2 regions of the Comamonas koreensis genome follow, and region 1 is predicted to be linked to the other one. Evidence: predicted binding sites of a transcription regulator. Region 1 holds the regulator's gene; the other holds the start of a gene.
The links. Region 1 encodes sigma-54, which starts transcription at its own class of promoters, with help from an activator protein. Its sites were predicted from a motif close to TGGCANGNAANCTGCTTT; they were not measured.

Region 2: F0Q04_RS06655 (CmpA/NrtA family ABC transporter substrate-binding protein) is a predicted target of sigma-54. The motif match lies at 1,740-1,757, and genes of this name have one in related genera.

Annotation. Positions count from the first base shown of each region.
Region 1 covers NZ_CP043575.1:5,164,021-5,169,909, forward strand. The annotation lists gene F0Q04_RS23625 (THUMP domain-containing class I SAM-dependent RNA methyltransferase) at 1-1,114, opposite strand, end outside; gene F0Q04_RS23630 (hypothetical protein) at 1,312-2,064, shown strand; gene F0Q04_RS23635 (aspartyl/asparaginyl beta-hydroxylase domain-containing protein) at 2,212-3,126, shown strand; gene rpoN (RNA polymerase factor sigma-54) at 3,202-4,818, opposite strand; gene lptB (LPS export ABC transporter ATP-binding protein) at 4,924-5,700, opposite strand; gene lptA (lipopolysaccharide transport periplasmic protein LptA) at 5,724-5,889, opposite strand, start outside.
Region 2 covers NZ_CP043575.1:1,472,317-1,478,205, forward strand. The annotation lists gene F0Q04_RS06645 (M55 family metallopeptidase) at 1-207, shown strand, start outside; gene F0Q04_RS06650 (nitrate regulatory protein) at 286-1,602, shown strand; gene F0Q04_RS06655 (CmpA/NrtA family ABC transporter substrate-binding protein) at 1,912-3,207, shown strand; gene ntrB (nitrate ABC transporter permease) at 3,305-4,186, shown strand; gene F0Q04_RS06665 (ABC transporter ATP-binding protein) at 4,183-5,016, shown strand; gene nirB (nitrite reductase large subunit NirB) at 5,312-5,889, shown strand, end outside.

The DNA.
Region 1 (5,889 bases):
GCCAGGCGCTCCAGCCGCTGTAGTTCTTTTTCCAGTGGCTGGCCAGCTGGGTGAAGAACTCGCCGCCATCTTCGGTCTGCGCCGTCTCGCGCCCTGCGCGCTCGACATGGCCCATGCGCTCGGCCGCATTGCGGCCGGCAGCGCCCGCCGCCGCGATACGCTCGCCATACGGCGGGTTGAGCAGCATCATGCCGGGCTGCTCGCAGGGGGGCATGCGCTGCAGCGCATCGCCGCCGCGCAGCTCGATGGTCTCGGCCACACCGGCGCGCTCGGCATTGCGCTGGGCAAAATCGACCATCCGGAACGAGATGTCCGAGCCATAGATGCCCACCGGGCTCTGGGGCAGGATCTGGCGCTCGGCCTCATCGAGCATCGCCTCCCAGACATGGCGCTGGAAAGGCACGAGCTTTTCAAACGCAAAGCGGCGCAGGATACCGGCCGGGATCTTGCGCGCGATCTGGGCCGCTTCGATCAGCACCGTGCCGCTGCCACAGCAGGGGTCGTAGAGCGGCTGCGGGTCGTCGCCGTGCGGGTCCCAGCCGCTCGCGGCAATCATCGCCGCGGCCAGCGTTTCCTTGAGTGGCGCATCGCCCTTGTCCTCGCGCCAGCCGCGCTTGAACAGCGCCTCGCCCGAAGTATCGATATAGATGGTGGCGCCATCGGTGGTCAGGTGCAGGTGCACGCGCACATCGGGGTGGTGCGTCTCCACGCTGGGGCGCACGCCGTGGCGGCGCTCGCGGAAGCGGTCGGCAATCGCATCCTTGACGCGCAGCGCGGCAAAGTTCAGGCTGGTCAGCGGGCTGTGCTGGGAGGTGACCTCGATCTTGAAGGTCTCCTTGGGCGAAAACCAGATCTCCCAGGCCACCTCGCTGGCGGCACGGTAGAGGTCGTTCTCGTTGCGGTACATGCTGTGCGAGAGCTCGACCAGCACGCGCTGGGCCAGGCGGCTGTGCAGGTTCAGCAGCAGCGCATCGCGCCACATGCCGCGCAGCATGACGCCGCCGCGCGCCACCAGGAGGTCCTGGCCGCTGGCGCCGGTGATGGCATGGACTTCGTCCGCCAAAAGGCCCTCGACGCCGGCGGCGCAGGGCAAAAACAAATGCAGTTGGTTCATAAGCAGGGGGGCAAGCATACGCGCTTGCCCCATTGTCTGCCAAGCGCACGGGAATGTGGACTGTGCCAGTGGCATTCGGCAGCCCGGCTCCTATAGCGCAGCGGTAACGGGTGGCTGGCTGCTATAGTCTGGCCCCAGAGCGGGCCGCAGCCCTCGGTGCAGCCGCCCTTCCCCTCCATCACTCAGAGAGAATGCGGATGCCCTACCTCGGAGCTGGCGTACACGTCATCATTGCGCTGTTTTTTGCGGTCCACGCCGTGCGCAGCGGCCAGAACAACTACTGGCTGTTTGTGCTGCTGGCCTTCCCCTTCCTGGGCAGCGTGGTGTATTTCTTTGCCATCTACCTGCCCAATTCGCGCCTGCAGCGCCATGCCCGCAGCCTGGCGAGCAACGCCGTCAAGGCGCTGGACCCGACCCGCGAGGTGCGCGAAGCCCAGGCCGCCTACGACTACAGCCCCACCGCGCAGAACCAGATCCGCCTGGCCCAGGCCCTGCTGGCCAATGGCCAGGCCGAGCAGGCCTTTGGCCACTTTGAGGCCAGCATGAAGGGTCCGTTTGCCAACGACCTCGATATCCGCTGGGGCGCTGCGCAAGCGGCCTACCAGGCCGGCCATCCGCAGCAGGCGCTGCAGCAGCTGCGCGTGATTGCCCAGGCGGATGTGCACTTCCGCGCCGAGGCCGTGGGCCTGCTGGTGGCCAAGGCCTACGCCCAGCTGGGCGACCAGGAGATGGCGCGCAAGAGCTTTGACTTTGTGCGCCAGCACTCGGGCAGCTTCGATGTGATGGCCGAGTACGCGATCTGGGCTGCGGGCCAGGGCGACTGGCAGACGGCCAATGGCCTGCAGGCCGAGCTGAACAAGGCGATGACGCACTGGAGCGGCCAGCAGCGCCAGCTCAACCGCGAGATGCTGCAGCGCCTGAAAACCGCCTTTGCCGCCCAGCCCAGGTAAGCCCACCTGGCTTGCCATTGACCAAACCGCAATAGGCCTGCTGCCAGCAGGCCATCCCACCGCCCCGCAGCCCTTGCCGCGCGCCAGTTTGCGCTTGCGCAGACAGCCGCCACAGCACAGTCGCTAAAATCGCTGTCTATGGCAAAAATCATCGTTCTGGCCCTGGTGCTGCTTTTCACTGGCTGCGGCCTCTACATGCACCTGCGTGGCAAGGTGCGGCACAAGCTGCTGCGCCAGCTGTTTGACCACTCCACGTTCACGGCGCCATTCAATGTGTTCATGCTGATGTTCAGCAAGGTACCGCGCACGCCCTACCTGCCCACCAGCACCTTCCCCGACCTGGCCCCGCTGCAGGCCCACTGGCGCGAGATCCGCGAAGAGGCCATCGGCCTGCACCAGGCCATGCAGATCAAGGCCGCAGCCAACAACGACGACGCGGGCTTCAACTCTTTCTTCAAGACCGGCTGGAAGCGCTTCTACTTGAAGTGGTACGGCCAGGCCCACCCGTCTGCGATGGAGCTGTGCCCCAAGACCACGGCGCTGGTGCAGTCCATCCCCGGCATCAAGGCGGCCATGTTTGCCGAGCTGCCGCCCGGCGCCAAGCTCAACCTGCACCGCGACCCCTATGCGGGCTCGCTGCGCTACCACCTCGCTGTGCTGGCGCCCAATGATGACCGCTGCATGATCGAGGTCGATGGCACGCCCTACAGCTGGCGCGAGGGCGAAGGCGTGATCTTTGACGAGACCTTCATGCACTGGGCCGAGAACCGGTCCGAAGGCAACCGCATCGTGCTGTTCTGCGATGTCGAGCGCCCGATGACCAATGGCTTTGCGCAGTGGCTCAACCGCTGGCTGGGCACGCATGTGGTCGCTGCCGCCAGCTCGCCCAACAACGAAGGCGATCCGCGTGGCTTCATCAGCCGCATCTTCAAGATCTCGTTCTACATGGGCCAGTACCGCCGCCGCTTCAAGGCCTGGAACAAGACGGCCTACAAGCTCACCAAGTTTGGCCTGATGCTGGCCGTGCTGGCCTTGTTCATCTGGTGGCTGTGGCCAAAGTAAAGCGGCTCCGTCTCAAAGCAAAACCGCAGTGCCTAACGCAACTGCGGTTTTTTTATGGGCCCTGGCTGCTTGCGCTTACAGCGCCTTGCGCAGGCTGGCCGGCGGGATGCGCATCGCCTCGCGGTACTTGGCCACCGTGCGGCGCGCGCATTCAATGCCCTGGGCCTGCAGCAGATCGGCGATTTTTGCATCCGACAGCGGCTTTTTCGCGCTTTCCTCGTCCAGCAGCTGCTTGATCAGCGCCTTGACCGCCGTGCTCGACGCACTGCCGCCGGTCTCGGTGCCCAGGCCCGAGCCAAAGAAGTACTTGAGCTCGAACGTGCCCTGCGGCGTGGCCATGTACTTGGCCGTGGTCACGCGGCTGATGGTGGACTCGTGCAGGCCCAGCTCATCGGCAATCTCGCGCAGCACCATGGGGCGCATCGCCAGCTCGCCATGGACAAAGAAATTGCGCTGGCGCTCGACGATGGCCTGCGAGACGCGCAAGATGGTGTCAAAGCGCTGCTGGATGTTCTTGATGAACCAGCGCGCCTCCTGCAGCCGCTGCTGCAGCGCGCCATGGCCTTCGCTGCCCTTGTGGCTGCGCAAGGCATTGGCGTAGACATCCTGCACGCGCAGGCGCGGCATCACCTCGGCATTGAGCTGCACGCTGAAACCGGGCACCGGCAGGCCGCGCTCATTGCTGAGTCGCACGATGACATCGGGGATGATGGTGTTGCGGTCCACATCGGCATAGGGCCGGCCGGGGCGGGGCTCGAGCTTGGCGATCAGCGCCAGCGCGCTGCGCACCGCGGCATCACTGCATCCGGTCAGTTGCACCAGCTTGCGCACATCACGGCGCGCCAGCAGCTCCAGCGATTCCTGGCAGACCAGCAAAGCGGTCTCCAGCGCCAGCGCATCGGCCTCGGGCGTGTCCGAGCCCTCTTCATCCAACAGGCGCTGCTGGGCCTTGATCTGCAGCTGCATGCATTCGGACAGGTTGCGCGCGCCCACGCCAATCGGCTCCAGGCTTTGCAGCAAGCGCAGCGCCACAGTCAGGTGGTGCAGCAGCACTTCGTAGCGCTCGGGGTCACTGGCGTCGCCAAAGCTTTGCGCGAGCTCGGCCAGCGTTTCTTCGAGGTAGCCGTCGTCGTTCAGTGATTCAATCAGAAAGTAGAGCGCGGCCCGGTCTTCCTGGCACAGGCGCAGCGACAAGGCCTGGCGGTGCAGCACATCCTGCAGGCTCAGGTGCTCGCTGCGCCGGTCGGACATCGGCGTCTCGTCGTCGTCATCGCTGGCGCTGGAGCGCGCGGGCAGATCGCCACCCCACTCTTCCCAGTCCGATGCCGAATCGCCGGCAGCGGCCTCGGCATCGACGCCGGTTTCCTTGCCCGCGCCAAAATCCAGCGGCTGGTCGGAGGTTCCGGGCTCGAAATCGCTACTGTTGTTGGTGTCGGTGCTGGCAGCAGTATCGGCACCCTTGTCGGCTGCGTCTGCAGCGTCTGCAGCTTCGGCAGATTCAGCGGCTTCTTTACCGGCTTCAGCCTCGGGGGCCTCATCGCCCTCGCGCTCCAGAAACGGGTTTTCGTCGAGCATCTGCTCGACTTCCTGCGTCAGTTCCTGCGTGGACAGCTGCAGCAGGCGAATCGACTGCTGCAGCTGGGGGGTCAGGGTCAGGTTCTGCGATACGCGCAGCGACAGCGACGGCATCATGGCTGCGCCTCCCCACGGGCTGGGGCAGCTGGCAACGGATCAGCCCTGCCGGCCCCGCAGCGCGGGACGGCATCTTGGCTGGCACGCCCGCCAAGGCGTGCGGTGTCACATACGGAAATGTTCACCCAGATACACCCTCCGGACCTCTGCGTTCTCCACAATCTCTTGCGGCGTCCCGGCGGCCAGCACCTTGCCATCGCTGATGATGCAGGCATGGTCACAGATACCCAGGGTTTCGCGCACATTGTGGTCGGTGATCAGCACGCCAATGCCGCGCTCCTTGAGAAAGGCGACAATGCGCTGGATCTCGATCACGGCGATGGGGTCGATGCCGGCGAAAGGCTCGTCGAGCAGGATGAAACGGGGCTGGGTGGCCAGCGCACGGGCGATCTCGACCCGGCGGCGCTCGCCGCCGGACAGCGCGACTGACGGTGATTCGCGCAGGTGCTCGACCCGCAGCTCCTGCAGCAGCGCGGTGAGCTGGCGCTCGACCTCGGCGCGCGAGAGCGGCTTGCCATGCTCATCTTTTTGCAGCTCCAGCACGGCGCGCACATTGTCCTGCACGCTGAGCTTGCGAAAGATCGAGGCTTCCTGCGGCAGGTAGGACAGGCCCAGCTGCGAGCGCTGGTGGATCGGCATATTGGCCACCGACTGCCCATCGATGCGGATATCCCCGCCATCGCTGCGTACCAGGCCCACGATCATGTAGAACGAGGTGGTCTTGCCCGCGCCATTGGGGCCTAGCAAACCCACCACTTCGCCCTTGCGCACCGACAGCGACACGTCCTTGACCACCTTGCGGCTGCCATAGGATTTCTCCAGGTGCAAGACCTCCAGCTGGCTGCGGTGGTCGCTGTTGGCGACCCGGGCGTTGACGGAAATGGTCGACGAGTTTTCTGCCACGGTCACTTGGCTCCGTCGTTCAGTTGGGTGCTGGGGCGCAATGGCGTCTTGTCATCGGCAGCGGGCTTGGCCGGGGCGCTGGCCTTGTCGTCCGCCTTGCCATCGGCCTTGGGCGTCAGGATCACACGGACGCGGTCCTTCTTGGGCGCACCGGGCTTGGGATCGGCC
Region 2 (5,889 bases), 1.5 Mb from region 1:
GGGCGCGGGCGCTGCCAGCCACTGCACACCGCCAGCCCGGTGCAGGTGCAGATTGTCGCCACCTCGCCCGGCATGGCCGATCTGTTCTGCCAGTGGCCGACGCTGGAGCGGGTCGATGGCCGCACGGTACGTTTTAGCGCGCCGGACATCGAATCGGCGGTGCGCATGACCAATTGCCTCTCGGCCATGTCCAGCATGCTGCGCTGAGCGGCGCTGGGGCAGGCCCCCGGCTGGCATGGCATGAAACCTGCTGGGTAGAGCGCTCAACATCGGTGGTGCGCGTTTATGAAGTCTTCCCTGCATTTTCTGGTCGCTGCTCGCCAGCATGAGATGGCCGCGCTGGAGCAGCTGGGTAAGGCCTGCTCGCTGGTGGTAGCGATGTCCTCGCTGGTGCATGCGCTGCAAAAGGAGCGCGGGCTGTCGAACATGGTGCTGGCCAGCGGCGGCGCGCAGGGCGCCGAGCTGCTGGCGCCCCAGCGCCTGCTGGCGGATGCGCAGATCGCCCACGTGCGCGATGAGCTCGATCGCCTGGGCCCACACCCCTCCGGCGGCAGCGGCGCGCGGCTGTGCAATGCGATTGCCTATACCTTGCAAGGCGTGGCGGCGCTGCCTGCGCTGCGCGCCCAGGTGCAGGCCGGGCGGCTCACGCCCTCCGCCTGTACCGACGCCTTTGCGCGCCTGATTGCCGGCTGTCTGTCCGTCGTGTTTGAGGCGGCCGACAGCGCCAATGAGCCCGAGATATCGCGCATGCTGGTGGCCCTGTTTCACCTGATGCAGGGCAAGGAGCTGGCCGGGCAGGAGCGCGCCTGCGGCACCAGCGCCTTTGCCTCAGGCCAGCTGCAGCCCAGTGCCCGGGCGCAGTGGCTGCATTTGATCGAGTCGCAGGAGCGCTGTTTTGAGGTGTTTGCCAGCCTGGCCACGCCGCGCGTGCTGGTGCTGTGGCAGGCCCATATGGCGGGCGACACCGACATGGCGGCGGTGGAGCGCATGCGCCGCGTGGCCCATACCGCGAGCGGATCGAGCCTGAGCCGCAGCTGGAGCGCCGACTGGTTTGCCGCCTGCAGCCACCGGCTCGATGCCTTGCATGGGGTGGAGACCTTGGTCGCGCAGGAGCTGCAGGTGCTGTGCCTGCACAAGCTGCAGGCGCAGGAACAAGCGCTGGCGGCCTTGCAGGCGTTGCCACCGGGCGCTGAACCTGCCCAAGAGGGCGCAGAGGGCGCTGAGGGCAGCGAAGCCGGCATGGCCTTTTTTGAGGCCTCGGCACCGCCCGATACCTGGTCGCTCGATGCCGTGGGCGCGCCGGCGCTGGGGCGCGATATCCTGTCGCTGGTGCAGCAGCAATCGCAGCGGCTGCAGACCATGCAGAGCCAGATCCAGGAGGCGCGCACTGCGCTGCACGAGCGCAAGACCCTGGAGCGCGCCAAGGGTCTGCTGATGGCCCAGCACCAGCTCAGCGAGAGCGATGCCTACCAGCTGCTGCGCCAGACGGCGATGAACCAGAACAAGCGCATGCTGGAGGTGGCCGAGGCCGTGCTGGCGATGGCGGCCTTGGTGCCCCAAGCCCCTGCAGCGCCCGCAGGCCCTGCTGCAGCTGAGCGCTAGCAGCTTTCCGCCCGCGCACCAAAGCATGGCAGCCGTTGGCCCGCAGGCTGCTGCAATGCACCATTGCAGGGATCCGGGCCGGTGTGCAGCGCCGGCCCAGGTTGGCTCTTCAGAGGGAAGCACTGCAATTTTTGAATTGGCATGGAATATGCATTGATCTTCCCAACCAGGCCAAAGGCGGCCTGTTTCCGGTAATCGCGAGTTATTTCGGGACAACGGCGTCCCTTTCCTGATGGTGCAAGCCCTCAGCGAAAGGACGCCGTTTTTTGTTTTTGGAATCTGCAACGCCTTCGATGGAGTTTGACAAGAATGACGATACGCCCCACCCCTGACACCGCCCCGGCGGCAGAGGCTTCGCCCGCTTCTTCGCCGCTGGCCGGCCGCCGTCAGTTCTTGCGCCATGGCGCCCAGGCAGCGGCAGCCACCTTTGTCTACAGCGCGCTGGGCCACCAGGGCGTCTGGGCCGCCGGCTCGGATGCGCCGGAGAAAAAAGAGGTCAATATCGGCTTTATCCCGCTGACCGACTGCGCCAGCGTGGTGATGGCCTCGGTGCTGGGCCTGGACCAGAAGTACGGCGTCAAGATCACGCCGACCAAGGAAGCGAGCTGGGCCGGCGTGCGCGACAAGCTGGTCAATGGCGACCTGGACTTTGCCCATGTGCTCTATGGCCTGGTCTATGGCGTGCAGCTGGGCGTGGGCAGCCCGCAAAAGGACATGGCGGTGCTGATGACGCTCAACCGCAATGGCCAGGCGATCACCCTGTCCAAGAAGCTGGCCGACAAGGGCGCCGTCGATGCGGCGTCACTGGCCAAGCTGATGGGCGCGGAAAAGCGCGAATACACCTTTGCGCAGACCTTTCCGACCGGCACCCATGCGATGTGGCTGTACTACTGGCTGGCGAGCGCGGGCATCCACCCGCTCAAGGATGCGAAAGTGATCACCGTGCCGCCGCCGCAGATGGTGGCCAATATGCGCGTGGGCAATATGGATGGCTTTTGCGTGGGCGAGCCCTGGGGTCACCGCGCGATCATGGATGGCATCGGCATCACGGCCATCACCACCCAGGACATCTGGCGCGACCACCCGGAAAAGGTGCTGGGCTGCACGCAGGACTTTGTCAGCCGCCACCCCAACACCGCGCGCGCGGTGACCATGGCGATTCTGGAGGCGGGCCGCTGGATCGATGCCAGCTTGCAGAACAAGCAGAAGATGGCCGAGACCATTGCCGGCAAGGCCTATGTGAACACCAGCGTCGATGCCATCAACCAGCGCATTCTGGGCCGCTACCAAAATGGCCTGGGCAAGACCTGGGACGACCCCAACCACATGAAGTTTTTTGCCGAGGGCGAGGCCAGCTACCCCTACCTGTCCGATGGCATGTGGTTCCTCACCCAGCACAAGCGCTGGGGTTTGCTCAAGAGCCACCCCGACTACCTGGCTGTGGCCAAGAAGATCAACCAGACCGCCCTGTACAAGGAAGCGGCTGCGCAGCTGAAGATCGCCGTGCCCAAGTCGGACATGCGCAGCAGCCCGCTGATCGACGGCAAGGTCTGGGATGGCTCGGACCCCGCCAAGTACGCCGACAGCTTTGCCATCAAGGCCTGACAAGGAGAGCCCCATGCCCGCTGCATTGCGAGAGAGTGTTTCGCCCCTGCCCACGCCGGCCCCGGCCGAGCGCAAAGTGTTGTCCATCCATGAGCACATGGCGCGGAGTTTGCCGGTGGTAGCGGGCAGCCAGCCTGCTGCTGCCACGCCTGCCGTGCCTGCCGCCGCCAAGCGCGATATGGCTGCCCTTTGGCAGCAGCGCTTTGGCGCGCTGGTGCAAAGCCTGCTGCCGCCGGTGCTGGGCTTTGGCCTGCTGCTGGTGCTGTGGTCCATCGTCGCCCAGGGCAACCCCGGCATTCCGGGCCCGCAGGAGACCTGGGCCCAGGCGCAGGAGATCTTCCGCGATCCCTTCTACCGCAACGGCCCCAATGACCAGGGCGTGGGCTGGAATGTGCTGGCCTCGCTGCAGCGGGTGAGCATCGGCTTTGGGCTGGCGGCACTGGTCGGCATTCCGCTGGGCTTTGTCATTGGCCGCTTTGACTTTCTCTCGCGCATGTTCAACCCGGTGATCAGCCTGCTGCGCCCGGTGTCGCCGCTGGCCTGGCTGCCCATTGGCCTGCTGGTGTTCAAGGGCGCGAACCCGGCGGCAATCTGGACCATCTTTATCTGCTCGATCTGGCCGATGGTGATCAACACGGCGGTGGGCGTGCAGCGCGTGCCGCAGGACTATATGAATGTGGCGCGGGTGCTGAACCTGAGCGAATGGAAGATTGCCACGACCATCCTCTTCCCCGCCGTGCTGCCCTATATGCTGACGGGCGTGCGCCTGGCAGTCGGCACCGCCTGGCTGGTGATCGTCGCTGCTGAGATGCTGACCGGTGGCGTGGGCATTGGCTTCTGGGTCTGGGACGAGTGGAACAACCTCAATGTCAAGAACATCATCATTGCGATCTTTGTCATCGGCCTGGTCGGCCTGCTGCTGGAATGGGCGCTGATCCGCCTGGCCTCGGCATTCACTTTTGAGGAGGTCAAGGCATGACGCCCAATACGCCCAACATTCCCGCGACGCCCCAGGGCAAGTACATCGAGATCCAGCAGGTGGCGCAAAGCTTCAAGACCGCCAAGGGCCTGTTCCAGGCGCTGCAGGGCATCAACCTGGAGATTGCCCAGGGCGAGTTTGTCAGCCTGATCGGCCACTCGGGCTGCGGCAAATCGACCTTGCTGAACCTGATTGCCGGCCTCACCAGCCCCAGCGAAGGCACCTTGCTCTGCGCCAACCGCGAGATCAAGGGGCCGGGGCCGCAACGTGCCGTGGTGTTCCAGAACCATTCGCTGCTGCCCTGGCTCACCTGCTGGGCCAATGTACACCTGGCGGTGGAGCGGGTGTTTGGCGGGCGTGAGCGCAAGGCCCAGTTGGCTGCGCGTACCGATGCCGCGCTGGCACTGGTGGGCCTCACCCATGCAGCGCACAAGCGCCCCGGCGAGATATCGGGCGGCATGAAGCAGCGCGTGGGCATTGCCCGGGCGCTGTCGATGGAGCCGCAGGTGCTCTTGATGGACGAGCCCTTTGGCGCCCTCGATGCCTTGACCCGCGCCAAGCTGCAGGACGAGCTGCTGGAGATCGTTGCGCGCACGCGCAGCACCGTGGTGATGGTGACCCATGATGTGGACGAAGCCGTGCTGCTGTCCGACAAGATCGTGATGATGACCAATGGTCCTGCTGCGACGATTGGCGAGGTGCTGCCGGTGCCCTTGGCCCGCCCGCGCAACCGGGTCGCCTTGGCCGAGGATGCGCAGTACCAGGCCTGCCGCAAGGCGGTGATCGACTTTCTCTACACCCGCCAGGCCCATGTGGAGAAGGTGGCCTGATAAAGCCTACTTAGCTAGCAACAGGCGCTCTATATGGAGCGCCTTTTTTGTGCACGCAAATGAGGCGAGGCGGCGCCTGAGCCGCACAAAAAATGTGCAGCGCTGAGTTCGGCTGCTGGGCGCTCCCCGCATGTCAACTTGGTATGGAACTTGCATAGTCCTTGGCGTGGCCATGGCGGCCACCGGGTGGCGGTGCACAGTGGCGCTGCCGTCCAAAGACAAAGACGTCTATGCGCGCATGCCTGGCATGCGGCGCCTAGACGTCTTTTTTTTTGTGCTGCCCACGGGAAACGCTATGAAAAAAATCAAGTTGGTCATGGTTGGCAACGGTATGGCGGGTGTGCGTGCGCTCGAAGAGCTGCTGGCGCTGGCGCCGGATCTGTACGAGATAACGGTATTTGGCGCAGAGCCCCACCCCAACTACAACCGCATCCTGCTGTCGCCAGTGCTGGCGGGCGAGCAGACCCTGGATGACATCGTGCTCAACGACTGGCGCTGGTACGAGACGCATGGCGTGCGCCTGCATGCCGGCTGCACGGTGCATGCGGTGGACCGCGCCCGCCGCGTGGTGCATGCCCGCAATGCCGATGGTGAGGCGGTGACGGCCGACTACGACCGGCTGATTCTGGCGACCGGCTCCAACCCCTTCATGCTGCCCATTGCCGGCAAGGAGCTGCAGGGCGTGCTGGCCTACCGCGATATTGCCGATACCCAGGCGATGATCGATGCGGCCCAGCACTGGCGCCATGCAGTGGTCATTGGCGGCGGCCTGCTCGGGCTGGAAGCGGCCAACGGCCTGATGAAGCGCGGCATGCAGGTGGCGGTGGTGCATGCCGGTGAGTGGCTGATGGAGCGCCAGCTCGATGATCAGGC